2 regions of the Bacillus cereus group sp. N8 genome follow, and region 2 is predicted to be linked to the other one. Evidence: riboswitches for the same ligand, from Rfam matches in the RefSeq annotation. Region 2 holds a riboswitch; the other holds the start of a gene.

Region 1 (19,911 bases), on a different contig from region 2:
AGTGAAGTTGGCAGAATGGTTTGGTTCGGATATAGACACATCATTTATCGATCAGAAATTAGATCAATAGGTGAGAACTGTCATAGAGTGACAGGGCGAACGTAAGCGAGGAAGTGCATTATGCCATCAGGAAGAACGCATACGAAAATAAACTTAATATCCCTTCCGGTTGTTTTGTTTATGCTCTTTTCGTATGGATTAACAAATTTTGATTTTTTATTAACTTTTGCAATCGGATTTTTAGTAGGTACTTCATTTTTAACACCTGATTTAGATACGTATAGTAATGCGTATAATAAATGGGGGTTACTCCGTATTTTTTGGTATCCATATAGGAGCGTAATGCCCCATCGTTCCTTCTTCACACATACGATTATAATTGGTGATATTATTCGTATCGCATACATGTTAATCGTATTTTCTCCGTTTTTATTCCTATTAAATGTAATCGCACTCGATGGGAATTTAATAGAAATTGCGAAGAAATATGAGGTTGAAATTGTAACGTTCGTAATGGGTATTGTAGTGGCGAGTACGCTCCACATTATAGCGGATAAAGTGAACACACGCCGAAAGAAAATGATGAGAAAAAAGAAGAAACGCAGAAGATAAAGAAACCGTCCCAAAAGGTATTTTGGGACGGTTTTTTCTTATTAATAGGTAGGTTATGCTTGTCGCATTTTGTAGTTAAGTCGATATTCCTTGTCGAATCGCTAATAAATTTTCATTTATCATCATGCGACAGTTTCTTTTTAATCAAACGTTTGTTTAAAGTTAAGCTTTCAGCACTTTAACACCTTTTACGATATTCCAAATGAAGTAGTATAAGCTAATGATTCCGCAAATACATAGAACAATCATTGCTCCGATTCCAAGTGTTACATCTGGCTGATCAGATCCGATGCCCATAATTCCTAAAATAACTAATCCAATAAATGAAGCGATGCTTGGAATGATATGTGTCCATAGAGCACGTTTTGCATGTGGTTTTGTTTCCGAATCGCCTACAATCCACACGATAATAGGGAATAAGATAGGCGCGAATAGTACACTAAAGTATGATAAAGCTGCTAATATTTTGTTTCCGTTCATATATATCACCTCATAAGTAATGTCCGTTGTTTATACCTTTAGTATGCAGTAAATTTGGCGAGCTTCCTATCGATTAACATTACAAGAACGTGACTCTTTTGTAAGATTTCTGTTTTAAATGATAAAATCTTCAAAAAAATCTTTTTAAATGAAAATTGTTGTGATAAAATTAATGAAAACGTTTTCTTAAACGTTTTTTATTTTAGACTTAAAGGTATGATGACCTGATAGCCTATTGATGGGGTTATGTTTATTTAAAAGGGGATTATTGAGGGGGAGAGAACAATGAACACATGGACACAAGTTTATGATCCGTTCGGGAATATTTGGGTTTCTGCAGCGGTCGCACTTATTCCGATTATCTTTTTTTTCTTAGCTTTAGCAGTTTTCCGCATGAAGGGGTATGTGGCAGGATTTATTACAGTTGTACTTACAATTTTAGTGGCTTTATTCGCTTATAAAATGCCATTCACAATGGCAATGGCAGCGACCGGATACGGTTTCTTATACGGATTATGGCCAATTGCGTGGATTATTATTATGTCAGTATTTTTATATAAAATTTCCGTGAAAACAGGTCAATTTGATGTTATTCGTGCATCTGTATTATCAATTACGAATGACCATCGTTTACTTGTTATTTTGATCGGTTTTTCATTTGGAGCATTTTTAGAAGGAGCAGCAGGATTTGGTGCACCAGTAGCGATTACGGCAGCGCTTCTTGCAGGTCTTGGCTTAAATCCTTTATATGCGGCTGGTCTTTGTTTGATCGCAAATACTGCACCAGTAGCATTCGGAGCGATGGGAATTCCGATTACAGTAGCTGGACAAGTAACTGGTATTGATCCGCATAAAATCGGACAAATGGCTGGACATCAATTACCGTTCTTATCATTATTTGTTCCGTTCTTTATCGTATTTTTAATGGATGGATTTAAAGGGGTAAGACAAACATGGCCTGCTCTATTTGTAGCGGGTAGTTCATTTGCAATTACGCAGTTTATTACAGCGACATTCTTAGGGCCAGAACTTCCGGATATTACATCGGCACTTGTAAGTTTAGTAAGTTTATCGCTCTTCTTAAAAGTTTGGCAGCCGAAAGAAATCTATCAGTCTAAACAAGCAAATAGTGAAGTAGCAGCAACGGCTGCGACATCTATGCCGAAACTAACAGTAGGAAAAGTAGTAAAAGCATGGTCTCCGTTCATTATTTTAACGGTGATGGTTGTGATTTGGAGCCAAAGTTTCTTTAAGGCGTTATTCGCTCCAGGAGGGGCTTTAGAAAGCCTTGTAGTTAAGTTTGAAATTCCAGGATTGCACAATTTAGTAATGAAAGCAGAGCCGATAGTAAATAAGCCAACGCCTTATGAAGCAGTCCTGAAATTAGATATTTTATCAGCAACTGGAACAGCGATTTTAATTGCATGTATCATTTCTATCTTTATTTTAAAAATGAGTGCAAAAGATGCAGTAGCAACATTTAAAGAAACGTTAAACGAACTAAAAATGCCAATTCTATCTATCGGATTCGTATTAGGATTCGCATTTATCGCAAACTATTCGGGTTTATCTTCTACATTAGCGTTAGCACTAGCAGGAACTGGCGGGTTATTCCCGTTCTTCTCACCATTCCTAGGCTGGATCGGCGTATTCTTAACAGGATCAGATACGTCAGCGAACGCACTGTTCTCGAATTTACAAGCAATTACAGCACAGCAAATTGGCGTGCCTGAAGTGCTTCTCGTTGCAGCAAATACAACGGGCGGTGTAACAGGTAAAATGATTTCTCCGCAATCGATTGCAATCGCTTGTGCGGCAGTTGGTCTTGCTGGGAAAGAATCAGATCTGTTCCGCTTTACAGTGAAGCATAGTTTATTCTTCGTAATTATTGTTGGGATTATGACTTATGTACAGGCTTATTATTTAACTTGGATGATTCCTTAAACAGCAAAAGAAATAGACTTTGCATTTTTCAGATTATCGTGTATGATGGGAAAGTATTGAAAATTAAATCAGTGATAAACTAGGGGTGCCTAACGTATGCGTAGGCTGAGAGAGAAGCGCGTGAACTTCTTAACCCTTTGGACCTGATCTGGCTCGTACCAGCGTAGGGAAGTTAACGGCTTTACATAATTATGCCTTTATGAGCCAGGTCCTTGTTTTTTTATGGACCTGGCTCTTTTTATTTTGGCATACGCTGGCCATATCTCGTCCTTGTCACGTACAGGGGGGCAACAAAAGTTATGAAACAATCTGTTTCAGCTGAGCAAATTGAATTGAAATCGAGTTTACCAGGAAGTAAGAAAGTATATGTGGATGGACCGCGTGAAGGTATGAAGGTACCGATGCGCGAGATTGCACAAAGCGAAACGAACGGTGTCCCAAATCCGCCAATCCGTGTGTATGATACGAGTGGACCTTATACAGATCCTGCCTATAAAGTGGAGCTGGAAAAGGGGATTCCAACGCCGCGTCATTCTTGGACCCTGGAGCGCGGAGATGTAGAAGCATACGAAGGACGTGAAGTGAAACCAGAGGATGACGGTGTGAAAGTGGCTTCGAAACATACACCTGTTTTCCCGCAAATGGATCGCCAGCCGCTTAGAGCAAAGCAAGGTGCAAATGTTACGCAAATGCATTATGCACGTAATGGCGTTATTACGTCTGAGATGGAATATGTTGCGATTCGTGAAGGGATAGAGCCTGAATTTGTTCGTAAGGAAATCGCGGAAGGTCGCGCGATTTTACCAGCGAATATTAACCATCCGGAAGCAGAACCGATGATTATCGGACGTAATTTCCATGTGAAGGTAAATGCGAATATTGGAAACTCTGCCGTATCTTCTTCTATTGCAGAAGAAGTAGAGAAGATGACGTGGGCGACTCGCTGGGGTGCAGATACGATTATGGATTTATCTACAGGTAAAAACATTCATACAACACGTGAGTGGATTATTCGTAATGCTCCTGTACCAGTTGGAACTGTGCCCATTTATCAAGCGCTTGAAAAAGTAAACGGAATTGCAGAGGATTTAACGTGGGAAGTGTATCGTGATACGTTAATTGAGCAAGCGGAGCAAGGCGTTGATTACTTTACGATTCACGCCGGCGTATTACTTCGCTACATTCCAATTACTGCAAAGCGTACGACAGGTATTGTTTCGCGTGGTGGTTCGATTATGGCGCAGTGGTGTTTATTCCATCATAAAGAAAACTTCCTATATACTCATTTTGAAGAGATTTGTGAAATTATGAAGCAGTACGATGTTTCGTTCTCTCTTGGAGATGGATTACGCCCAGGTTCGATTGCAGATGCAAATGACGAAGCGCAATTCTCTGAGCTTGAAACACTTGGTGAGTTGACGAAAATTGCTTGGAGACATGATGTGCAAGTTATGATTGAAGGACCTGGGCATGTACCGATGCATTTAATTAAAGAGAATATGGAGAAAGAGCTTGATATTTGTCAGGGCGCGCCGTTCTATACACTTGGGCCGTTAACGACAGATATTGCACCAGGTTATGACCATATTACATCAGCGATTGGGGCTGCGATGATCGGCTGGTTTGGAACGGCGATGCTTTGTTATGTAACTCCGAAAGAACATTTAGGTTTACCGAATAAAGATGATGTTCGCGAAGGGGTTATTACGTACAAAATCGCTGCGCATGCGGCTGATCTTGCGAAAGGGCATAAAACGGCTCATCAGCGTGATGATGCACTTTCAAAAGCGCGTTTCGAATTCCGCTGGCGCGATCAATTTAATTTATCTTTAGATCCTGAACGCGCAATGGAGTATCATGATGAAACATTGCCAGCAGAAGGGGCGAAAACAGCTCATTTCTGTTCAATGTGTGGACCGAAGTTTTGTAGTATGAGAATTTCACATGATATTCGTGAATATGCGAAAGAAAATGATTTAGAAACGACAGAAGCAATTGAAAAAGGAATGAAAGAGAAAGCGGAAGAATTCAAAGAAACTGGTAGTCACTTATATCAATAACACGTTACACCTCTTTACTTGATTGATCACACTGTACCTAACTTAAATATAGAAGAAGCCCCCTTTGCTAAGACGGTAGCAAAGGGGGCTTCTATTGTCTATAAGGCGAAGAATAGCTGTACCCAGTAGTATAAGAGGAATAATGTGACGACTGTTGTGAGTGGGATAACGATGAGAGATACGCTTAAATAGTCTTTCCATTTCACTTTAATTTTGTTTTGTTTCAGGATATACATCCAAATGAGGGAAGCTAGCGTACCGATTGGTAATAATAGTGAACCGATGTCGCTACCAATGATATTTGCGAGATAAATCGTTTTTAATGTGACTGGATCGAGTCCCATTTCTGTTAATGTGATTGTACCAATCATAAGGGCAGGGTGGTTATTGAAGACGTTAGAGAGGATTGATACAAGTCCGCCCATCGCAAAGCTGGCATAGAGTAGATGCTGACTTACAACTGGTTCGAGCCAACTTACAAGTGCTGCTGTTAATCCTGCGTTATGAAGCCCGTAAATAATTACATACATAGAGAAAGCGAAAACTAAAATGTGCCACGGTGTCTTTTTCAAAATATCGATAGGGTTTGTTCGTAGGTAGTACCATCTCCAGATGAGAAGAACGACTGAACCGAGTACAGCAACAATTTCGATTGGGATGGATAAGAAGGATGCAACGAATAGAAGACAGCGCATAAGGAAGACGAAGCCTAATACTTTTAACATAAATTTTGTACGTTTTTGTTTCGTATCAACAGAATTTTTCCCTTTTAACGGATGAAAGTTTTTTGTGAAGAAAATTTCTTCAATATCATATGAAGAAACAGGTAATTTTTTCGGAAGTTTTTTCTTTAAAACTGTATACATGAGCCATGACATAAACAATAATCCTAATGTTGCAGGTACAAACATCATAGCAGTATGCATATAAAGAGTCATATGGACGATGTTTAATGCAATTAAGTTTACGATATTACTTACACCGATTGGTGCACTAGATGCAGTAGCGATTAAAGCGCCACTTAATAAATAAGGAATTTGTTGGTGAGGTTTTAATTGAAGATTTTTTAGAAGAAGAATTAAAATCGGAGTTGTAATTAAAATACTACCGTCGTTATTGAATAAAAGGGTCATAAGAAAACATAGTAATTGAATATACCAGTATAAGCGGTGTCCGGAACCTTTCGCTAAATTTGCGAGTTTTGCTGCAGCCCAATGGAAGAAGCCGAAGCTTTCTAATATAACTGCCATAACGATGGTCGCTAATATCGTTATGGAGGCGCCTCCAATTTTACTTATAATGTCCATGACATCTGGCTTTGATACAAGTCCAGTAATGAGGATAATACCAGCGCCAATTGCTGCCGGCCACGCCTCATTTAAACCACGAGGTCGCCAAAAGATAACAATCATCGTTAAGAAGAATACAATAATAGTAATCCATATTTCAATGCTCATATTTAACCTACCTTTCTATTTTCCCTTGAACAAATGTAGCTTGTCTCAAGTTTATATTGGTAGTATATTCAGCAGGAAATAAGAAGAACTAGACATATAATGGAATGGAGTGAATATGTGTTTTTTGAGCTATAGGACAAGTATCAGTGGTAGTGTAATAACTATTAGGATAGACGTCTAATAAATGAGGGGCATTCTATGTACGAATGCCCCTCGTTTATCCCGCTATTTGCCGGGCAGTAAGACTCCCACCTCAAAATTCGGCTGGAGCAAAGAAGTTAGGTGGGAGCCTTACTGCCCGTAAACGCCCGATTGGTGCAGGCTAATAATCAGTGGGGGATGAACAAAACCCCCCACTGATTAAAGTTTCACTTTATTATTTTTCCTTCAAAAAAGTTCGATCCTTCAAGAATAAATTCCAGAAGAAAATGAATCCGGGTAGTAAAATTGCAATTCCGATTGCGTAAAGAATAAGAAGTGCATAGAATGTTTCGACCGTCGTAAAGCTTGTAAATACAGTTACGTCCGGGTAAATGATATACGGTAAATGGGCGACGCCGTAAGCGTAGCTTGCAAATGCATATTGAGCGACGACAGCTAAAACTGCAATGCGAGGAAATCCTAGTGTGCCATATTTCTTATTTGTCCACCAAAGGGAGGAATATCCGATAACAAATAAAACGATAGAGACTGTAAACCATGGGAATTGCTTTATTAAGCCTTGCATAAGCCAGTGTGTTTCAGGGTCCATTACAACGAGAGCGATAATAGCAGTCACGAGCGTTGCAGGACCAAGTATGATGGCATTTCTTCTATAAATTCTATATGCATCTTCTGAACCTTGTTCTCTCGCAAAATCAGCAAGAAAGAGAGATGATAGAAATAGTTCCGAAGTTAGTCCAAAGAGCATATAACAATAAATAACAGGACTAGAAAGAAGCTTTCCATAAAGGAGCACTTCTTTTCCTTCAGACATCGTAATATAGGCACCTTCTGTAACGGGTAGAACGGTAATTAATAGAGCTGGGATTAAGAGCCCAGTAATACCTGAAATAATTCGAAGAAGGTGTTGGTACTTTGGCAGGGAGTAAGCAAATACCATAAATGTACTGCGAATCGCAACGAGTACTAAAATTAACATAACGGGTACGAACATAACGGTTGCAAGGGTAAAGGCCGCTTTTGGAAAGAAACCGAGAAAAGCGACAACGACAAAGACAAGAAACGTATTTGTTACTTCCCAAGTTGGTGATAAGTACCGATTAGCAAGCTTGGCAGCGAGCGTCGGATGTTTAGCGTATACCATGCCCCAAAAACCAGCTCCAAAATCAATGGACCCGAGTATGCTATATACGAAAATAAGAGCCCATAAGATGATGATTGCAATACTTTCCTCATGCACGAGAATCGCCTCCTTGGTGATGTAAGTCATTCTTTAACGGATGTTTCTTAAAGAATGTCCGTAGTACAAAGACTGTTAAAATAGCGAGTCCGATATATAAAATGATGAATAGAACAAATAAAGGTCCGACGAAATCAGCGCGTGTAGAAGCATCTATTGTGCGTTGCATGCCATAAATTGTCCATGGCTGACGACCACTACAACTGAAAATCCATCCAAATTCAATACCGAGCATCATAACTGGTCCGCATGCTGCAGTGCCCCAAAGAAGCCACTTCGGTAACTCCGCCCCTTTTTTTCGATAAACAAAGTACCAATACAAGAGAGCAATCGCTGCAACTGCAAAGGTAAAGGCGGCAGCTCCAACCATTAAGTTGAAAAGTGTATGTGTATAAAATGGTGGCCACGTTTCTTGAGGGAATTCATTGAGCCCTTTTACGACGGTGCTAGGATCGAGTCCTACTAGTAAGCTGAGCATGTTCGGAATTTCGAGTGCATAGTTTAGTTCAAGTGTATTAGGATCCACAACCCCGCCAATCGATAAAGGGGCGTGTGATGTCGTTTCAAACAGAGCTTCAGCAGATGCTAGTTTTTCAGGTGAATGTTTATGTAAGGCAATAGCTGATTCGTGTCCTGAAATCCACATCGTAGCACCTGTGATAAATGTAACGACAAGACCTAACAATAATCCTTTTTTATGATAAGCAATTTCACGCGCACTTAAATTTTTCTTTAATAATTTAAATCCAGCGATGGAAGCGATGACGGCTGCTCCGGCTGCATAAGCTGTAATAACGACGTGGAATGCACTTGTGCCAAAGCTTGGATTAAAGAAAGCTTTCCACGGATCAACGTTAAAAACTGAGCCATCTGGTCCCATTGAAAAGCCCGCAGGTGTATTCATCCATGTGTTTGCTGATGTAATAAGCACGGCAGATGCAGTGGCACCAAGCATAACGAAAAATAACGAGACTAATCTCATAAATGGAGGTAGTTTATCAGCTGCATATACATAAATAGACATGAATAAAGCTTCTAAAAAGAAGGCGAAAATCTCAATTTGAAACGGCACGGAAATAACTTGCCCAACAATTTTAGCGAAGCCAGGCCAAAGTAGTGAAATTTGCACACCAACAATGGTTCCAGTTGGAATTGCTACACCGAGAAGAATCGCAAAAGCTTTTGTCCATCTTTTTGCCATAATGGCATAGTCGGAATCTTTCTTCCAGTGATAGAGTACTTCACTTATAAAAATCATCAATGAAAGCCCAACTCCAAGTGTTGCAAAGATAATGTGGAATGCTAATGAAGAACCAAAAAATGCTCTTGCTAATGTTACGGTATCCATATGTATACTCCTCTTCTTTTTTGCCATTATTTTCTGATTGAATTGGAAGATTTATTCAATAAAATGCCAAAAATATATATGCATTAAAAAAAGAGAATGTGTTAACGTAGTTTTGAATATTTGAAAAAGAAAGAAATATATATTAGGTAATATTTTGTTTGTTTTTTAAAGAAGAATATTTTATAATCTTTTATGCGAACATAAGTTCTAATTCAGCGTGTTACGTTTATGAAATGAAGAAGTTTATGTGAAATGGAGAGGGTGTCTTATGTATCCTGAAGTCATTAAAAAGATGGCATTTTCAAAAGAGCATAGAGATTTATTATTAAAGTTATATAATAAAGAAATTACGCGTCGTGAATATGATCGACTTGTGGAATCGCTATATAGACCTTCTAAAGAGGTTTGTGAGGGGTAATGCGAAAAAAGACAATCTAAAGGATTGTCTTTTTTATATTCGCGTATGTTCTGATAAAATTAAGGTTAGCCTTACTAAAGAGGTGAAAAGTTTGCGAAAACGTTTATATATAGGGATTGGGATTATTCTCTTAATCGCTTTAGGCGGAATTGTATTTTGGTCAGCTTTACAAGGAAACCGTACGGAGCATTTTATTTTAAGGCATATGGTAAATGAAAATGGAACACTTGCAACCTACCGTTTAGCAGATACAAAGGCAGGAACAGGTGAGGCGAAGGGCCGTGAAGCTTTATCAGAATCGGCAGGACTATGGTTACAATATACGCTTGATAAAGATGATCAGTTACTATTCGATGAACAAGTAAAGGTTATTCAAAATAATTTTGTACATAAGGATCACATCATTTTATGGAAAATCTCTGAAAAGGGAGAAATGCAGTCAGCCACCAATGCACTTATAGATGATCTTCGTATTATTGAACAATTATATCGTGCTTATGAAATGTATAAGGAAGAGCGCTATAAAAACCTTGCTGATCAATTGAGCAATGCTGTACTTCGTTATAATAAAAAAGATAATTATTACGTGGATTATTATGATGCAGATGCAGGTAAACAAAATAAATTTACAACAACATCTTACATAAATCCTCATGCATTCTCGTATATGAAAAAGTACGGAAAAATTTCTGCACAGCAGTATCAGGAAGTAGTTCAGTTTTTAGCAGATTATCCGAGAGAGGGTTGGGCGTTTCCGAAAGAGTATAAAGAAGATGGTACATTTACATACGATAAAGAAGTGAATCTTATTGATCAATCCTACGTTGCGTATCATCGTAGCTTAGGTGGTCTTTCATCAGATGTTTATTTGGAATTTATAAAGAAAAAATTCCATGAGAACGGAAAGTTATACGGTCGTTATAACTTAGAAACGGGAAAACAAACTGTAAACTATGAATCACCAGCATCTTATGGATTAACAATTTTGTACGTATTACAAACAGGTGATACAAAGTTTGCGAAGGAATTGTATGACCGGATGACTACATTTCGAAATGATAATGTATTTAGTAGATATTATGGTGGATATGTAACAGGTGAGAATAATAATACACATATTTTCGATAATGTATTACCACTTTTAGCTGAAATGGAATTAGAGAAGAGCAAGAGATAGAAGGTGCCATCCTATAGGGTGGCACCTTCTATTTGTGTCGTTATTTGTTTGTAAAGCGATATAATTTTACGCCCTAATATTGGAGAAGTAATCAATCACGAATTCACGAAATTGCTGGGCAGTTTTTGATAAGTAACGTTTCTTCGACCAACTTAAGCCGATGGTTCGCTCGCAATTAGGTTCAATAATACGTAACTTATTTGGTGCTAAAGTAGAGTTTTTTAATAAAGTTAAGCTTGGAACAAATGCGATGCCAAGACCTTGCTTAATGAGGTCGCTAATCACGGTTGGTTCATCTACTTCAAAAGCGATATGCGGAGTGAAACCAGCTTCTTTACAAAATTCATCTGTTAAGTGCCGAAATCCGTAACCAGTGTTCATACTAATGAACGGTTCGTCTTTTACTTCATGTAGATGAATACTTTCGCGGTTTGATAACCGATGGCCTGAAGGAACGACTAAGAAAATTTCTTCTGTAATAAGTGGTTCCCAAACTATTTCCTCGCCTTCAATTGGCACAGATGAGATACAAAAATCGATTTCCATATTATCTAGTTGTCTTTTCATAGAAGGAGTAGATGCAAGAAATTGCTGGAATCGAACATTAGGATGTTCTAGTAAAAAAGAACCGAGTAGCTCGGGTAATATTCTTGGAATAGAAACTGCAAGTGTAATAGAGCCTTGTTGTAATTCAGCTAAATCTTTAATTTCTCGTTCTCCTTCACTTAATTCATGAAGAATACGTTCTACTCGTTTTAAAAATACTTTTCCGAAAGAGTTTAATGTAATCTGTCGACCTTGGCGATCAAATAATGGAACGCCTAAGTCCTTTTCTAGTCTAGCGATTGTTTTGCTGAGTGAAGGCTGCGCGATATGTAATTCTTCAGCTGCTTTTGTCATATGTTCTAGTCGTGCGACTGTCTGAAAGTATTTTAATTGAAGAAGTTCCATTTCGAATCTCCTTTCTATAGACCAAAAGGAATGAATTTATAATTAAAGATGTATTATACAGTATGGAAAGTGACGTGTATAGTGAATCTGTTAAACCATTCGAAGGGTGTTAAATTAGGAGAAGGAGTATGTTTCATGAAGGGAATTCAACTTATATTTAAAGATTGGAAGGCGATGTGGAACCATAAACATGGACGTATCGCTTTAATTTTTTTGTTAATCGTTCCTTTAATTTATTCAGGATTTTTCTTAGCTGGATATTGGGATCCATACGGACGATTAGATAAATTACCTGTTGCAGTTGTAAATTTAGATAAGGGTGCTGCGATGGATGAAAAAACAATTCATGCAGGAGACGATTTTGTTAAAAATTTAAAAGAGAATAAGGAACTGGCTTTTCATTTCGTATCAGAAAAAAATGCTGATGAAGGGCTAAAAGAAGACAAGTATTATATGGTTGTTACGATTCCAGAGGATTTCTCTAAAAAGGTAAGTACACTTATGGATGAGAAACCAGAGCCGGCGAGGTTACAGTATAAAGTAAATCCAGGTAAAAACTTTGTAGCAGCTCAAATTGGAACGACAGCTGTTGAAAATATGAAAACAAAAATCTCAAATAGTATTACGAAATCTTATACAGAAGGTGTCTTTTCAAAGTTTCAAGATTTGGAACAAGGGTTGAGTGATGCAAGTAATGGTGCTGGGAAGTTACATGAAGGAACGACGGATGCAAAAAATGGGGCGAATCAGCTTGCAGATGGTATTAATCGTTTAAGTGACGGGACAGTGAAGTTGAAAGAAGGAAGTGGTAAGCTTGCCTCTAGCAAATCGGCGTTAACAGGGGGAGCAAATGAGCTTAGTCAAGGAGCGACATCACTTTATAGTGGTATGGAGTTACTAGCGCAAGGTGAAAAAACTTTACAATCAGGAGTTAGTGAATTAAGTGCCGGTACAAATGAATGGGTGAACGGAAGTGAGAAACTTGCTGAGGGACAAGTAAAAGCGGATGATGCGGCAAGTAGTATGAAGAAACAATTAGAGGAGTACATGAAAAATCATCCAGAAGCACAGCAAGATCCTGCTTTTCAAAAAATCGTTGCTACTTCTAATGGATTAGCTAAAGCAACAAATACTTTGAATAATAGCCAACAACAATTGACACAAGGCGCGAAGAAGCTTGCTGACGGTCAGCATAAGGTTGAAGAAGGCATGAATACATTCGGAGTTAAGTTAAGTGAAGCTACTGCTGGAACGAAAAAGATAGCAGATGGCACTTCGAATTTAGCTGATGGATTTGCGAAGTGGGGGAATGGATTTACTTCTCTACAAGAAGGTGTAAATCAGCTTGCGAGTGGTGGAACGGAGCTAAATAACGGTGCTGAGAAGTTAACGAACGGACTTGTTAAACTTGACGAGGGTGCGAAAGAACTTTCCACGAAATTGGGAGAGGGCGCAGAGAAGATAGCAGATGTTCGCAATGATGATGCACGCAATACGATGTTTGCAGAACCAGTTCAATTAGTGAAGTCAACAGTTTCTGACGTGCCTAACTACGGTTCAGGTATTGCACCATATTTCTTATCGCTTGCATTTTATGTTGGTGGAATTATGGCATCGAATATTTTACCGCTTGGCCGTAGACAAAATATGAAGGTAAGTGGAACGGTACACTTTGTTAATAAACTAGGATTGGTATATTTAATTGGACTTATTCAAGCGCTACTTGTAGATGTAGTTGTGCTAGATGTTATGAAATTAGAAGTTGCCAGTGTGCCACTCTTTGTTTTATCAAGTATTGTTATTTCCTTTACGTTCATGACGTTTATTCTTATGTTAGTAACCGTATTTGGTCTTGTTGGGAAGTTCGCAGCGGTAACGCTCCTTGTCCTGCAATTAGCGACGAGTGGGGGGACTTTCCCAGGAGAATTAAATGTAGCTGTTCTTAGCAAAATTGGACAGTTTCTCCCAATGTCTCATTCCCTTAGAGGATTACAAGATGTTATCTCTTTAGGAGATTGGTCGCAATTACAAATGCAAATTTTAATATTGTTATGCTACCTCGTTGTTGCTGGAGGGATTGCTTGGATCACGAGTCATATACAGCATAGAGAAAAAAGTGCAGAACAAGTTTCTTAAAATAAAAGAAGCTATCCGATTTTTCCGGATAGCTTTTTCTTATTTCTTTTCCATAACTGCAAAGTAATTATTTTCATTATCAGCAAAATTGAAGGCTCTACCAGTAGGTAAATCTACAACTTGTCCAACTGTGACATTTTTCTCAGAAAGATCTTTATATAGTTGATCTAAGTTAGTAGAGAAGAACATTAGAGACGGTGTATTTAAGTTTAATTCAGGTTGCATCTTCGCGATTAACGCTTTATCGTGAAGGACAATGCTTGTTCCAGCCTCTTTTGCCGGCGCAATTTCAATCCATCGAAATCCTTGACCGTTATTTTCTTCCGCAACGATTTGGAATCCTACTGTTTCTGTCCAGAATTGCACTGATTCATCTTGGTTATTTACATATAATATAATTTGTCCGATTTGAGTAATCATAGGTGTCTCCTGCTTTCTTTTTTTATATAGGTATTATTATATCAAATATATGGTTTAAATACTTTTTCATGATTCTTCCGAATGGCAATCTTGGCCCATTTCATATTTGTCGTAGGGGAAGGCCCTGTAATCCAAGTATGAAATGGTAGTATGCTGCAAATGACCATTGCTGAAATAGAGATTGTGGCTGTTAGTATAAATAATAATAGGCTATATAATATTGTGTTTTCTTGCAATGTGAATAAAGAAAGAAATTTTGTACATAGTTGTAAGAAGAAAAAATGAGCTAAATAAGCACCATACGTGTAATTCCCGATAAATCGTAAAGCTTTATATAAGAAACCGCGTCGCTGTACAATTGTAATAGATAGCACGTATAGTATGATAATTTCGCATACGATATATAGAAACATAGATGGTTTTAAATAAGTAGAAACAGTTAAATGAATAGAGTTCACGCCGTAAAAACTAAATAACTCATAATTGATGAATAAAAATAAGATGAAAAATAGTATTGTTATGAGCGGGATATGTTTCATGACGAATAAACGCCAAGTTTTTAATGCGACAGCAGCTATTCCTCCCATGACGAAATAGAATGAGTAGAAGAAGAAGGAACGATCTGTATAATGTAAAATGGTTGAGCTCGTCAATTTCTCTCCATTAAAAATGTAGTGAGAAGAGTACCACATTAAAAGGAAATATAGGCAAGCGAAAATGGTCATATATTTGTATATGTCTTTTTTATTTTCTGTTCGTTTTTGAAACCAATAAAATAGTGTGCATAGCAAAGGGAACAATAAGTGAATTTGGAACATCATAATAACGTACCAAAGATGAGGTGCAGCCGTTCCGAGTAATAAACTTTTTATTCCGCCTTGTAGTGTAATGACATCGTTTGTTGTTAATAGATAAAGAATAGACCAGAAGAAATAAGGAATGAGTAAATGTGCGGCTTTTTCATAAATATATTCTCTGTAAACGAGTTGCTTCGTATATAGCCGAATTAAATGGAAGCCGACGATAAATATGAATGCAGGTGCTGAAAATTTTGCAAGATTAAATAGCATGCCCATAATGAGGGATTGCTCGAGTAAGACATTTCCTTGGTTCATTGTATATAATAAGGAACTTTGCAAAACGACAGCAAGAAATGCAATGCTTTGCAAAACTTTAAATTCTGGTGCGCTTTGTGTCATTGTGTCCATCTCCTTTTCCATACATGATTATAGTACGGAGAATGGATGATAGGTGTGGAATATTTGTGAAGATTTCAACAAATTTGTGGCGATAGTAATTGATATTAATAAATAACGAAAAAAAGAAGATGCTCGAAACGAGCATCTTCTTTCTATCTATTAAGCAAATTTGTTTTTGATCCAGTTTTTACCTTCTACAAGGCGAGCTGTCATTACGGCACAAGCGTTATCTGCTGTTACGTTTAACATCGTTGCAGGAGGATCAATAATTGTACTAATTGCCGCGATAATCGGCAATGCTTCTGGCGGGAATCCGTATAGAGAAACGATTAACATTTCACCAATCATACCGCCGCCTGGAATGGCACCCATTACAGTTCCTACTAATAGAGAAACGACAAGTGCGATTGCCAATGTTTTCGGTCCTTCGAATTCCATGTTGAAAATACCGAATAAGAAAGCAATTTTTAATACGCCGCCTAAAACAGATCCGTCTTTATGAAGTGTAGACCCAAGAAGGACAACTGTTTCACGAACGTCTGAAGAAATACCCATTTTCTTCGTTGCTTCTAAGTTCGCTGGAATACTTGCGGCGCTACTACAAGTTGCAAGTGATGTAACTGTAGGAGAGACCATGTTCTTCCAAAATATTTGAACACCTTGCTTGCGACCTGCAAGGTATGCATAGAACGTAAAGAATACAAAGAAGTAAATTAGAGATGCAGGATAGTATACCATTGCTGCTCGGAAGTAAGTTCCAAGAAGTTGTGGCCCGAATTCACCAACTAATGCTGCGAAGTAAGCAGCAAGTCCGATTGGAGCGTAGTACATAATGAAAGATACGACTTTCATTGAAATTTCTGCACCAGCTTGTAGGAATGTAGCGAACGGTTTACCTTTTTCACCAACTGCTGAAGTTGCAATCCCCATTAAGATAGAGAAGAAAATAAGGGCTAACATATTTTCACGAGATAGTAACTTCGAGAAGTCAGATACTGTTAAGATACCGACGATTTGATCCGCAACACTAACTGCTTTTTCAGCTTTATCAGGCTGTGTTAGTTCTAATACAACACCTTGTGCTGGCGGGAATACTTTCACGATAATAATCATAAAAATAGCAGCTAAAATACTTGTAAATAAGAAAGTTCCAGCCATACTAGACATAATTTTACCGAAACGTTTTAATCCATCCATATTAGCAATAGATGACGCGATGCTAAAGAATACTAAAGGTACAACAATCGTAAACATTAAGTTTAAGAAAATGTCACCAAGCGGCTTTAAAGCAACTGCATCGGCACCCATGAAATAACCAATGAAACCACCAATTAGGATAGAAGATAATAAAATAAGTGGAAAGCGATATGCCTTCATAAATAAACCCTCCTATCGATTATAAAAAAAATCATACTGAATCATTATAGCGAGTTAGAGACATCTTTACTAGGAAAATACGATAGATGGAATAGCATGAAAACCAAGAAATTTTTGTTTTTAAGCTCGGCATACAGTTAGAAATCTAGACATATATATTTGTAACCTAGTGGTGGCAAGGGCTGCACCATAAATTAGGTGTAGAAAAAGGGGAGGGAAGCGGGATGAATATTTTACTTTGCTGTGCAGCGGGAATGTCTTCCAGTTTGATAGTTACAAAAATGGAGAAAGCAGCAGGGGCAAAGGGGATAGAGGTAAAGATTTGGGCTGTATCAGGTTCAGAAGTACGAAATCATATTGATGATGCAGATGTACTTTTACTTGGGCCGCAAGTACGCTATTTATTACCGAAAATGAAAGAATTATGTAAAGAGAAGGGAATACCTGTTGATGTAATTCAATCCGTCCATTACGGGCTTTGTAATGGAGAAGCTATCTTACAAGCAGCTTTGTCAATGAAACCATGAGGAGAGTGGGATAGATGATACGGTTTTTAGAGAAATATGTGATGCCAGTGGCAGGAAAGGTTGCAGAACAGAGACATTTGCAAGCTATACGTGATGGAATTATTTTAACGATGCCTTTCTTAATTATTGGATCATTTTTTCTTATTATTAGTGCATTACCAATACCAGGTTATAATGATTTTATGGCAGGGTTGTTTGGTGAGAATTGGCAAACAGCTTTGGGGTATCCAGTTAGTGCAACTTTTAATATAATGGCTTTAATAGCTGTTTTTGGAATCGCTTACAGGCTTGGAGAATATTATAAAGTGGATGCTTTAGCATCCGGGGCATTGTCGCTTGTGACATTTTTACTTGCGACTCCATTTCAAGTTGCATATATTATACCAAGCACTAAGGAAAGTGTGATTGTAGATGGAGCAATCCCAGCGGCGTTAATGGGAAGTCAAGGTTTATTTGTAGCGATGATTATTGCAATTATATCTACTGAAATATACCGATTTATTGTACAGAAAAAAATGATTATAAAGATGCCTGAGACAGTTCCACCTGCAGTAACACGTTCATTTGCTGCTCTTATTCCAGGATTTATTGTTGTGACAGTTGTTTGGATCATTAGATTGGTTTTTGAACACACAACTTTCGGAAGTATTCATAATGTTGTAGGGAAGCTACTGCAAGAGCCACTTAGTGTACTTGGGGCTAGCCTTTGGGGTGCGGTAATCGCAGTTATCATTGTCCATGTGCTTTGGGCATGCGGAATTCATGGTGCTGCAATTGTTGGTGGTGTAATGAGTCCGATTTGGTTGTCGTTAATGGACCAAAATCGAATTGCTTTTCAGGCTGGGCAAGACGTACCGAATACGATTACTGCACAGTTCTTTGACTTATGGATTTATATGGGCGGTTCTGGTGCAACACTTGCTTTAGTTGTAGGAATGTTATTATTTGCACGAAGTCAGCAATTAAAAAGTATCGGACGATTATCGATTGCTCCAGGTATTTTTAATATTAATGAAATGGTGACTTTCGGTATGCCGATTGTGATGAATCCACTTTTACTTATTCCATTTATATTGGTGCCAGTTGTGTTAACGATTGTTTCTTATTTTGCAATGGAATGGGGATTAGTTGCTCGTCCGAGCGGAGCGGCTGTACCTTGGACGACACCTATTCTTTTTAGTGGATATTTAGGATCGGGTGGGAAAATTTCAGGTGTTATTCTGCAACTTGTTAACTTTGCACTAGCATTCTTTATTTACTTACCATTCTTAAAAATATGGGATAAACAAAAATTAGCTGAAGAAAAGGGGGAGTAAAGAACTAAAATGGATACGATAGAGACGAAAGCTTTTCATTTAATCTTGCATGGGGGAAATGCGAGAAGTTGTTCAATGGAAGCAATTGATTGCGCGAAGCGTGGTGAATTTCAGGAAGCAGAAGCTAAACTACAAGAAGCGTTAAATGAATTGCAAGAGGCGCACCGTTTACAAACAGAGCTCATACAGAAAGAGGCTGGCGGGGAAAAGACAGAAGTTACCCTGCTGATGGTACATGCGCAAGATCATTTAATGAACGCAATTACAGTGAAGGAATTGGCGAGTGAGTTTGTAGAATTATATAGGAAGATGTCAGTAGCTGAATGAACCTTGCTTATGCAAGGTTTTTTCATGTTTTTAAAAGAGACAGTTATGACAATAAGAGGGCCACTTACGCAGGATTGCATGTGTTATTTCCAGGTTTATGTAAAAATGAAAGGGTAAAGTGAGCTTCATTATATGGTTTATGATGACTTTATATTGGAAACGAAAAATAGCAACATTAAATCATCAATTAAGATAAAGTGAAACTTTAATCAGTGGGGGTTTTACTGCCCGGCGAATAGCGGGGTGAATAAACTATGTATGTGTGCTTACCATCAGTGGAGTGTTATAAGTTCCACTGATGGTATTTTTATATTAACAAGCCTCCTTTTTCATGGATAAATGGGGGTGATAACTAATCGATAGTAACAAATTCTCCTACACCACGAATTAATTTTTTTATATGCATACGGTCTGGTTTTAAAACGCTTATTATAGAATCAATGGCTTTTTGAGGATCAACAGATGTGCCGCAAGTATAACAATCAATGGCTGCAAATTCCTTTTCAGGATAAGTGTGAATAGAGAGATGGCTTTCTGATAATAAAATTAATACCGTCACTCCATATGGGTGGAATTCTTTGTTACTTACATTTAAAACGTGAGCACCAGAGCGATTCGCAGCAGCAATTAAATGATGCTCTAAAAAATGAATATCATTTAATAGAGAAAAATCTACGCCCCATAAATCTACTATTATATGACGCCCAAATGTAGAATAGTCCATATATTTGTAGCCTCCTTGTTAAAACTCCATTTCTAT
Region 2 (10,846 bases):
ATCTTTCCCGTCCTGCAAAGTTAAAACGATCTCCTTGCGAGAATGCATGCTCGTTTTCCCAGTTAATTCGTACATTACTAACGAAACTTCAATCATATCGCCAGGAGCCAACGTTAAAAGACTCTTTTCTGGCTTTGGCGGCTCCGGGCTTTTCATTATATTTTTAATACGCTTAAATAAGCTCACAATCTACCCCTCCTTTTCTCTTTATAAACAAGCACCTAAAATAAGTGCCCCAACGATATGTAATGAACCAGCTAACAACGCATGCGCTACGCTGCCTTCTTTCGTTCCTTCTTCTAAATCTAAACCTGACATTTTCTTTAACACAAACTCAATGAACATTTCTACCACTAATAAAATAACGAAAGAAACTGCTGAAGCAAGAAGTGCTTGCCATAAGTCATTCGCTTTCGTAATCGATTGTGACAAAATGTATCCTTGAGCGAATAATTTCATAACGAAACGAGTTGTTACAGCTGTATTCCCGTTTTTTATTTCTTTTAAATCATTGTATTTTGTAAAAATCGAATCAACCCACATAATTGCAAATAAAAGTACCGCACTTGCTCCAGTCCATACAAGCATGGCTAAAACATTCGTCCACGTCATTGCAAAACCTCCTCTAAAAGATAATAGAAAACCGACATGAATTCTCTTCAGACATGTCGGTTTCTTTGTCTATTCTATATTATTTCTCGTACTGCTTCATAATACGAGCTAATTCATCGTCAACAGCAGAATTTTTATTTAAGCTTGCAAATTCATCATCTAATGACTTTTCTTTTTTGTACACTTCACCACTTGCTTCTGCCTCAGCCTCTAATTGAAGAGCTTTCTCTTCCATACGGCTTAAACCAGCTTTTGCTGAATTTGAATCGAATCCAGACATCGCCTGATTAATATTCTTTTGTGCTTTCGCTGCATTTACACGTGCTACAAGTGTTTCACGTTTATTTTTCAGCTCTGTTAATTGTTTACGCATTTCTTCTAGCTTCGCACGAAGATTATCAGCAGCAGCTTTATTTTGCTCATAGCTCGCTTTATATTCATTCATCTTTTGCTCTGCGTTTTGTTTTTCTTCAAGAGCACGACGCGCAAGATCAAGATTGCTTGCTTGAACAGCCATATGAGCTTGCTCTTCACGTTTTTTCACAAGTGCTTCTTGCTCTTCAAATAATAATTTAAACTTCTTCTCAAGCGCGATTTGAGCAGCTACACTTTTCTCAGCCTCTTGTACGTCCGCTTGCATATCGCGTAAATATTGATCCGTCATCTTAACTGGATCTTCCGCTTTCTCAATTAATGAATACACATTCGACATTGTTAAATCTCTTAATCGCTTAAATACAGACATCCAAATTCCTCCTATGATATACCTCATATTTCAAATTCGCTACTTGGAAAACTCAAAAATCTCCCTTTACAGTAAGAATATTCATTTTTACGACCTATGTGTTTATTATAACAAAACAAAGATGTCCTTACATGTTATTTCCAAAATACATACAATATAATATGACATTCTAGATAGAATATTGTATTCCTACTATATTCTTATTATTTATTTTCTCAAAATTAACTTATTTTTACGTACTTTCACTAAATTACATAATTGTAATGTTACTGTAAGCTAACTCGATAGTTGCATCTCCATATTTCTTATACACTAATACCAGAAGCAACGAACAAGCTTCTCATCATTTCAGAACTAATACAAAAACTGTATTTACTATAAAACATATAAAAAGGAGAAATCATCATGAAAAAATTAGTAGGAATCGGATTAGCAGCAGCAATTTCATTCGGAGCATTATCAGGTTGTTCTTTATTAGGAGAAAAAGCGAACGGCTTTGTATTATACGGAACAGAAGAGCAAGTCACGCAAATTGCAGATAAAAACAAAAAAGAAGTAAAAGAAAAAGATATGTATAAAATGAAACTTACAACACTTGAAGATAAAAAAGTTCTTGTAATGGATAAAAAAACTGGTGAAGAGTTTGTTAAAAAAGAATTACTGAAAAAAGTCGATAAAAATGACGACACAAAAGCAATTGATAAATTACCAGCTGTAACAGCGGACCAAGGTGTATTATTTGCAAAAGATAAAGTAGAAAATGCTACACTTGATGGAGCAAAATTAAAATATGAAGGCAACACAATTATCGGAAGTGGCCGCGCATATGCAGATATGTTCGCAATTGTTGACGATACAACTTACGGAAATGTAAAAGGTGAGGAAAAATCTGTAGGTGTACTAAAATTCGATAAAGACCCTAGTAAAGAGTTCCCTGGAAAAGTTGGTGTAGAATCCGCTCAACTTGTTACAATTAAAAAATAAGTAAAAAAGCTTTGCGAAATTCGCAAAGCTTTTTTCTATTTATTATGAGCAATTTGCTCCATATCCGGACTACAAGTTTGTGACTGACATGATTTATTTAAAGAACATGCTGCGCATTTTCCTTTTTTACTTCTCTTTACAAAATTCACTAGCGTATATGTTGCATAACCAAAAATGATAGCTCCAATTATAATATTGACCATCATCGTAATACATCTCCTTCTAGAATCCGAGTAAGGACCCAACTTGGTATATAATGAACGTTAATACATAAGCAACAACTAATGGATAAGCGACTGAGAAAATTGTCCATTTCATCGATCCTGTTTCGCGTCTAATAACAGCTACTGTCGCTAAGCATGGAACATATAATAAGACAAAGAACATAAATGCGTACGCTGATAAAGCAGTATAATGTGCCCCCATTACATTTCCTAGCACATCTTCTTTAACCGCATAAATAATTGCCATTGTAGAAACGACAACTTCTTTCGCTAAAAATCCTGTTAAAAGAGATGCCCCAGCTTGCCAAGTTCCAAAACCGAGCGGTGCAAATAGTGGCGCGATAAATCCACCAATCATCGCTAAGAAACTATCTCCCATATCGACACCAAATCCTGATGGGCCTGCATAGTTTAATAACCAAATGACAACCGATCCACCGAAAATGAATGTACCAGCTTTACGAACAAATCCTTTTCCTTTCTCCCATGTGCTCAGCCATAACGTTTTCGCTTGTGGCACACGGTAAGGCGGTAATTCAATTACGAAAATAGATTTTTCCGCTTTCAAAATCGTAAGAGACATAATTTTTGTAACAAGTAATGCAAGAACAATACCTGCAACGTATAAAGAGAACACAACAGTTGCCTGACTATTAGGGAAGAACACTCCCGCAAATAATGCATATACAGGTAAACGTGCTGAACAAGACATAAATGGTGTTACTAAAACTGTAAGTAAACGTTCTTTTTCTTGTTCAATCGTTCTCGCAGCCATGATACCTGGAACGTTACATCCAAAACCGATAATCATCGGAATGAACGCTTTTCCGTTTAAACCGAAAAACTCCATAATTCTATCCATAACAACTGCAATTCGCGCCATATACCCTGAGTCTTCTAATAATGAAATGAAGAAGAATAGTGCAAAGATTTGTGGAACGAATACTAATACTGCACCAACGCCCGCAATAATACCTTCTGTAACGAGTGCTTGAATAAAGTCAGAAGCGCCAACACTTGTGAGCCCAGCTGTAACCCAATCAGTAAGTTGCCCTCCAAAAAATCCATCAAGCATATCAGATAAAGGTGTACCAATCCACGTAAACGTAACCTGAAAAATAAAAAACATAACTGCTAAAAAGATTGGAAGTCCTAAAATTTTATGTGTAATTAACTTATCGATTTTTTCCGAAAAAGGAATTTCCCCTTCTTTCTCATGCTTCATAACATTTGTTTTTAACTTTTCAATATACGCTTCACGAGTCTTGTAAATATGCTCCTCTAACGTACAATCAAGTTTTTCTTCTAAGCGAGATCGAACGGCTACAAGTTCCTTATAAATTGATAGTGCTTTCATTTCTTTTTCTACTACTTCGTTATTGCTTAGAAATTGAAGGGCTAACCATCTTGGATGCTCATAATTCGCTATCTCTAAAAGAGCGATTATCTCTCCAATCCCTTCATCCACTTGTACACCATATGAAATAATGAATGGTTCTTTCTCTTTTTTGTCATTTTCTTTAAGAGTCGTAAGTAATTCTTCACAGCCTTTTCCGGTTCTTGCGATGACAGGAACGACTGTTACACCTAATATTTCTGATAATCGTTTTACATTGATAACAATTCCTCTTTGCTTCGCCACATCAACCATATTTAAGCCAATTGAAACCGGCTTACCAAATTCAAGTAATTGCAAAGTTAAATGCATATTTCGCTCAAATTGCGAAGAATCCACAATATTTAACATATGATGGAATTCGTCTGTTAGTAGAAAATTCGTAACGACACCTTCATCACGTGAAACTGGATTTAAATCATAGACGCCTGGTAAATCGATTAATGTTCCTTGCTTATCTTTTAATTTACCAACCTTCTTTTCTACTGTTACACCGCTCCAGTTTCCTACATATTCATAAGAACCAGTAAGTGCATTAAATAATGATGTTTTCCCTGTATTCGGATTCCCTAGCAAAGCAACCTTATTCACGCTAATTCCACCTTTATCATTTTCGCGTCACAATGACGAATACTAATTAACTGTCCGCGACACTCCAATGTACAAGGACCTTTAAACATCGCTTTCTGTTTTATGCGAAGCTCGCTTCCTTCCGCAAGACCGAAAGCAGCTAGTCTACGCTTCAATAACTGATCTAACGACTGAATACTTTTTACTAACACTTTCTCACCAATTTTAATATCTACTAAGCTCATAACCTTCCCCCTCAGAAGAGAATGATAATTATTTTCAAAAAAATTATATCATACTCTATTTCATTTGGACTATACCCTTTCGCTTCATATTTATTAACATTTCGCTACAATTCTATTTCAAACATTGTCATACTAGGTTCATTTGCCATTCTCATCCATTTCGCTTACAATAAACAATAGCAAATAAAGAATCTCGTTATCACAGGGGGAGCCTTATCGCTGAGAGGGAACACTTCGTTCCGACCCTTAGAACCTGTTAGTTAATACTAGCGCAGGGATTGTGCAAACGTCCGAAATACATACCTCTTTTTTATTTACGTATTTCGTATCCTCCTATGATATCTATTCTTTTTTTTGTACAACTTGGATTTAGGGGGAGACAACATGCGTAACACCAATTTACAAGCGATGATCGAATCTGCTATTCTTGCAGCCTTCGCCATGATTATCGACATTTTACCATTATCACTTAAACTTCCAACAGGTGGTTCCATTTCATTTGCAATGATTCCTATTTTTATTATCGCATACCGCTGGGGCTTCAAAATGGCTTTCTTAGGAGGCTTAATTTGGGGACTATTACAAATTGTCGTAGGTGATGCCTACATTCTAACACCGGTGCAAGCATTCATTGAGTACTTCGTTGCCTTTGCCTTTATCGGCTTTGCTGGTTTATTCTATCGTCCAATTCAAAAAGCACTTGCCTCAGACAACAGTAATGCAGATCATTCCAATTTTGGCAGTCGTAAAGATAAACCAAAACAGAACAAAGGCAAAAAAGCACTCGTTTACATTATACTTGCCACATTTGTCGGCAGCTTTGCACGTTATTTCTGTCACTTTATTGCTGGCATTATTTTCTTTGGTCAATATGCACCTAAAGGACAATCAGCTGTCTTATATTCATTAATTGTAAACGGCAGTACAATGATCGGCTCTTTCATACTATGTACTGTATTACTAATTCTTTTATTTACAACTTCACCACGCTTATTCAAAAGCATCGGTGCTTATCAAATGAATAGAGAAAAGAAGAGCGCCTAATGAGCGCTCTTTTTTCATATCGTAATATCAATAATAAATACAATAAATGCACAAAAGAAAATAAATACAATCACACCTAGTAAATTGCTATTCACGGCTAATCTACTCCTTACATAACCTCATTTTCTATCCAAAGTATACTGCTCCAAAATAAAGATTAGGTAAAGATAATATGAAGTTAAATTAAAAAAGCGTAACATGTATTGTCTACGCTTTTTTCGGTAAATAGAAGTAAAATAACACACCATCTTCTGTATTCTTTACCCCATATTCAGCATCGTGCAGTTCTAAAATATTCTTTGAAATTGCAAGTCCAAGCCCTGTTCCACCTTGTGAACGCTGACGAGCTGCATCCACGCGATAAAAACGATTCCAAATTTTATCTAATTGTTCCTCTCCAATGTGGGTACCTTTATTTTCAATACACACTTTTATACGATCCTTCCCGTCTATTGTGGAAATAATAATATCTTCTTTATTTGGTGTATAACGTATGGCATTCGTAATGAAATTTACGATGACTTGTTCGATCCGGCCTTGATTTGCCATCACTTCAAATGGACCTATATTTTTATGAACACAAAGTTCTTTTTTCTCTATTTCTACAGAAAGATGTTCACATATATCTTCAATTACTGTATCAATATAAAATAAATCCATTTTCATTTTATATGTACCTGACTCAAATTTAGCTAACTCAAGCATATCTAAAATTAACGTATCCATTTTATCTACTTCCCGTTCCATCGCCTGAAAATAGTACTCTTTTTTATGCTCCGCTACTCCATCTTTTAAAATAGAAATACAGCTTTTCATAATACTCAGCGGAGTTTTTAGTTCATGCGAAACACCAGAAATGAATTCTTTTCGCGTCTTTTCTAACTTTCTTTCCTTTTCAATATCTTCTTCTAACTGTCCAATATGCGAATGGAGTTTATTTGATAGTACATTAATATTTTTCGATAAATCTCCAATTTCATCTTTTGAAGTAATCGGTATTTTTTCTGTAAAATCTAAATGCGCTATTTTCTTCGTCGTATCATTTATTTTTAATAATGGTTTTGCAATTTGTTTAGAGTAATAGAAAGAGGCTAGAAAAATGAGAACGACTACAAATGCAATGATATAGATGTAATAATCTTGCACCATTTGTACAGCTTCATCTACAGGTTGTAAAGAAGCCATCGCATATATATATGTGACCGATCCGTCTTTTTCTTTTATTGGCTTCAGTAATAATTTATATTTAATATCATTTTTTTCATAGTCCATTGTCTTTGTTGAATACTCTATTTGATTACTCTCTTTTAGTACTACATCCGATTGAAATTCTTTTATACTATCCAAAAATAAAGTGTTTTTATAAATTGGATTTATGGGGCCTTTTACATCAGGGAATTGTACTTTCGTAATTTTCCCTGCTAGATTAAAGTCCGAATTTTGAGCCGCCCTCTTCTGTTCCTCAGCACTCATAACTCCAGCAACTTTGTTTCTTTCCATAGCGCTAGAATCTTGAGCAACTTTTGGCCTCCCATCACTCATCTGAATTTCTTTTGCAGCTATTTTTTTACCTAACGATTTATTCAGCCAACTCAAATTTAAATCTTCTATATGTACATAACATGTGATAAAACTATCGTCTCGTTTTAGCCCATAAAAATAGACTGAGCGTCCTTCTAACTTAGGTAGTGTCCCACCTTCAATTTCATCTATACTCATGAGATAGTACAAAGGCATCTTGATTACCTTTTTTCCAAACTCCTTTTCCGCCCTACGTTCCAAAGTAACCTCTACATAAAAATCATCCACATGTTTTAAATTCCCATTCTGATCCAATGTCGTAATCCACGTATTATTTTCTCTTAAAAAGTCCTGCTCCAGCTTCTGAATCCCTTCTGCACTTCCTGCATAGTTCAAATAATTCTTTTCGAAGGAATTTAAATTCACTTTAATATCTTCCACTTTTCGATTCGCATAATATTGTTTAAAAAATATCGTTTGTCCAATAAATATCGTCGCTAAAATTAACATACATAATGCTGTTGTGAGGGTAAATAGTTTTAGTACAATCCCTTTTCTCATACATTCCCCTCAAATTTATAACCTGTTCGTACTACAGTTGTAATGTACTTTGCTTTCTCTCCTAATTTATTTCTTAAATTACGAATATGACTATTAACCGTTCGATCGTCACCAGCAAATTCATATCCCCAAATTCTTGAAATCAATTGCTCCCGTGTTAAAACAATCCCTTGATTTTTCATAAAATACGCTAATATTTCAAATTCTGTATGTGTTAAATTAATGTCTGTTCTATCTACCGTAACAGTGCGCGACGGAAAATGAACGTGAATACCGTGGATTGATAATGTATCATCTTCATTCTCTAAAAGTTGCTTTGTCACTTTTCTACTTTCTAACAATCTTTTCGCTCTTGCTAATAAAATTGGAGGACTGTATGGCTTTGTCACATAGTCATCCGCTCCAAGTTCAAATCCAAGTAACGTATCATCTTCCTCTACACGTGCCGTCAGCATAATAATAGGAACCTCGGATGTTTTACGGATTCTTCGGCAAACGGACCACCCATCAAGTTCCGGCAACATAATATCTAAAATAACTAAATCAACCTCTTCTTCCTCAAATACAACTAAAGCTTCTTTCCCGTCTCTCGCTTCAAACACTATATATTGCTCACTTAAAAAATAATCTTTTAATATTTCACGTAATATATCTTCATCTTCCACAATTAAAATATTTTTTGCCATAACTTATATATCCCCTCCTGCTTTCAAAAACTATCACTTCATTTTGAATAACTAGCAGTTAACTTCGCCTCGATAATATATCTATCTGGTGCATCTCCTATATAATCAAATGGATAGCAAGTAGTCAGTGTTAATATTGGTTCTTCTTTTTTTATAATAACAGTCCGATCATCCGCATGGGTAATCCATATCTTTTGAATTTCATATGTGTAAGTTTTATTATCATACTCTAAAACAAGAGTGTCTTTTTCTTTTAACTCTCCTAAATCTGTAAATACAGTATCCCGGTGCCCACTTAGTACAGTATGCCCCCCTCCAGATGGCGTTGTCGTTAAATCACTAACGAACATACCAACTCCTTTTTCCAAAGTTGTATCATTCGCCTCCCAATATACAGAAAACTTCTTCTTTATTTTCGGTATATTTAACACCGCTACCTTTTCTCCTTCTTTATGCTCTGTTTGAGAAGAAGGTACTTTGGAAGTTACAGGCGTTTCATGAGAAAGGTGAGTATCTTGTATATTTTTAAGGCTCTTTATTTCCTCATTCGTTAATTCTTGCGCAGCGCTTTTTCCTTTATACCATTCCACAGCGTAATACGATCCCATGAATAGCCCTATGGCCATCAATATGATACCAATATAATTGAGTAACTTCATGCTTCATCCCTCCATGCAAAAAATGGTAGGAATAACCTACCATTTTTAATATATGAAATTATCCCATTCTTTATAGAAAAATATTTTATTTACGCCTTAACTTTATTACGACGATTCAAACCAAATAATGTCCCTATCCCTACAAGACATGCGCTTAATGCCATCATTGCTACATTATTTGATGCTGTATTTGGTAATTTTTCACCTTGTACAACTGGCTTCGCTACTTCTTTTTTTGCCGCATCATTTTTTGGTTGTACTTGTGCTTCTTCTTTTTTCCTTACTTCATTCTTTTGCCCTGCTTTTATCGCTTCTTCTTTTTTAGCCATATCACTTTTTTCTTGTACTTGTGCCGCTTGCTTTTTCTCTTCTACACTTTTTTGCTGTTCCTTAATCGCTGCTTCTTTTTTCGCTTTATCTTGTTGCAGCTGCGCTGATTCTTCCTTTGTTACTGTTCCAGTATCCGCGCTTGCTACTGAAGAATATCCTACTGTTAAAAGTGCCATTGCACAGATTGGTAATAGTTTCTTTTTCATTTTATATCTCTCCTTTTATACGTTTTACATCACTTCGCATCGGATGTATCACTAGAATAAACAAGAGATATAAATATAAGATGCAGATGAAATATATTTCATTTAAAGATTTCATTGTAGAAAAAAAGGTTATCCGAAATAATCTTCGGATAACCTTTTTTATTTAATCTACACTTAAAGCCTTCTTGCCCATTTGATTATAAATACTTGCAAAGTGGCTCTTACTCACTTTAACATTTTTCGTCCCATAAAATGGATCATTATAGTACACGTAATTATCATCGACACCTGTTAAAACAACCGCATGAGTATTCATTCGCCCATAAATTGTTTTTCCACCTGGTGTTTTCCATGTTGTAATTGGTCTTGGATTATTTAGTGCTACAGTTACCCAAGTAACAACTGGTTTCCCATTTCGCACATAATTTTCCAGTACTGAAAAATCATTTCCTGTTAAGTTCGTTCCTCTTGCATATTTATCTAACAATCTTTTTAATGGTTCTGGATTAATAGAATATCCTGGCGTATTTCCTGTCACATCACCTACAAATCCTACATCTGGATCTCCCCAAATTTGTGATGATGTTTTATAGTTCTTTAATTTCGTTTGATCAAAAGGCATTTCAAAAGCAAATGCTACTTTATTTAATGAACGACCAATTTGATGTTCCACAAGCATTTGTAAAGAGACTACTTCACAGCCATTGTGTAATTCTGGGAATTGATAAATTGATGGTACGTTCAATATCACTTGACTACGATTAACATTGCCTTCATTAACCCATTTCAAACCATTATTAGTTTGTATCTGAATCCAACCGCCTTCTCCTTCGCCATAAACTTCTACTGTTTGGGGAGAATATTTCCCTGATACACGCGATACAAAACTAGGGCTGTCATATGCAAAAAAAACTTTAGATAAATACTTTGTCTCCTTTTTCGTGTCCAACCATTGGTATCCTGCATATGTACTTATTCGAAGCCACGTTCCTCTTTCTTCTACCACAGTTACTGTTTGTGGTCCATAATACGATAAAATTTTCGCAGAGCGTGACGGAGCATC

The links. Region 2 has a riboswitch for thiamine pyrophosphate ahead of thiT (energy-coupled thiamine transporter ThiT). Riboswitches for the same ligand answer to the same signal wherever they lie in the genome.
Region 1: another riboswitch for thiamine pyrophosphate. It lies ahead of thiC (phosphomethylpyrimidine synthase ThiC); the one in region 2 lies ahead of thiT (energy-coupled thiamine transporter ThiT).

The regions. Positions count from the first base shown of each region.
Region 1 is NZ_JAEHBK010000029.1:25,634-45,544, forward strand. It holds gene JDS80_RS25270 (YkvA family protein) at 1-70, shown strand, start outside; gene JDS80_RS25275 (metal-binding protein) at 121-612, shown strand; gene JDS80_RS25280 (magnetosome magnetite crystal formation protein family) at 775-1,092, opposite strand; gene lldP (L-lactate permease) at 1,378-3,036, shown strand; TPP riboswitch at 3,108-3,223, shown strand; gene thiC (phosphomethylpyrimidine synthase ThiC) at 3,336-5,096, shown strand; gene JDS80_RS25295 (arsenic transporter) at 5,195-6,553, opposite strand; gene JDS80_RS25300 (cytochrome d ubiquinol oxidase subunit II) at 6,930-7,955, opposite strand; gene cydA (cytochrome ubiquinol oxidase subunit I) at 7,948-9,303, opposite strand; gene JDS80_RS25310 (hypothetical protein) at 9,572-9,721, shown strand; gene JDS80_RS25315 (transcriptional regulator) at 9,813-10,898, shown strand; gene JDS80_RS25320 (LysR family transcriptional regulator) at 10,965-11,849, opposite strand; gene JDS80_RS25325 (YhgE/Pip domain-containing protein) at 11,985-13,985, shown strand; gene JDS80_RS25330 (VOC family protein) at 14,025-14,405, opposite strand; gene JDS80_RS25335 (acyltransferase) at 14,447-15,604, opposite strand; gene JDS80_RS25340 (dicarboxylate/amino acid:cation symporter) at 15,764-16,981, opposite strand; gene JDS80_RS25345 (PTS sugar transporter subunit IIB) at 17,206-17,508, shown strand; gene celB (PTS cellobiose transporter subunit IIC) at 17,523-18,824, shown strand; gene JDS80_RS25355 (PTS sugar transporter subunit IIA) at 18,834-19,151, shown strand; gene speD (adenosylmethionine decarboxylase) at 19,504-19,875, opposite strand; partial or broken gene JDS80_RS25365 (polyamine aminopropyltransferase) at 19,894-19,911, opposite strand, start outside.
Region 2 is NZ_JAEHBK010000064.1:1,260-12,105, forward strand. It holds gene JDS80_RS29465 (DUF4178 domain-containing protein) at 1-186, opposite strand, end outside; gene JDS80_RS29470 (DUF350 domain-containing protein) at 208-612, opposite strand; gene JDS80_RS29475 (PspA/IM30 family protein) at 692-1,357, opposite strand; gene JDS80_RS29480 (lipoprotein BA_5634 family protein) at 1,763-2,341, shown strand; gene JDS80_RS29485 (FeoB-associated Cys-rich membrane protein) at 2,377-2,547, opposite strand; gene feoB (ferrous iron transport protein B) at 2,564-4,552, opposite strand; gene JDS80_RS29495 (FeoA family protein) at 4,549-4,776, opposite strand; TPP riboswitch at 4,971-5,072, shown strand; gene thiT (energy-coupled thiamine transporter ThiT) at 5,161-5,820, shown strand; gene JDS80_RS29505 (sensor histidine kinase) at 6,028-7,902, opposite strand; gene JDS80_RS29510 (response regulator transcription factor) at 7,899-8,588, opposite strand; gene JDS80_RS29515 (class D sortase) at 8,627-9,247, opposite strand; gene JDS80_RS29520 (LPXTG cell wall anchor domain-containing protein) at 9,337-9,783, opposite strand; partial or broken gene JDS80_RS29525 (C39 family peptidase) at 9,947-10,846, opposite strand, start outside.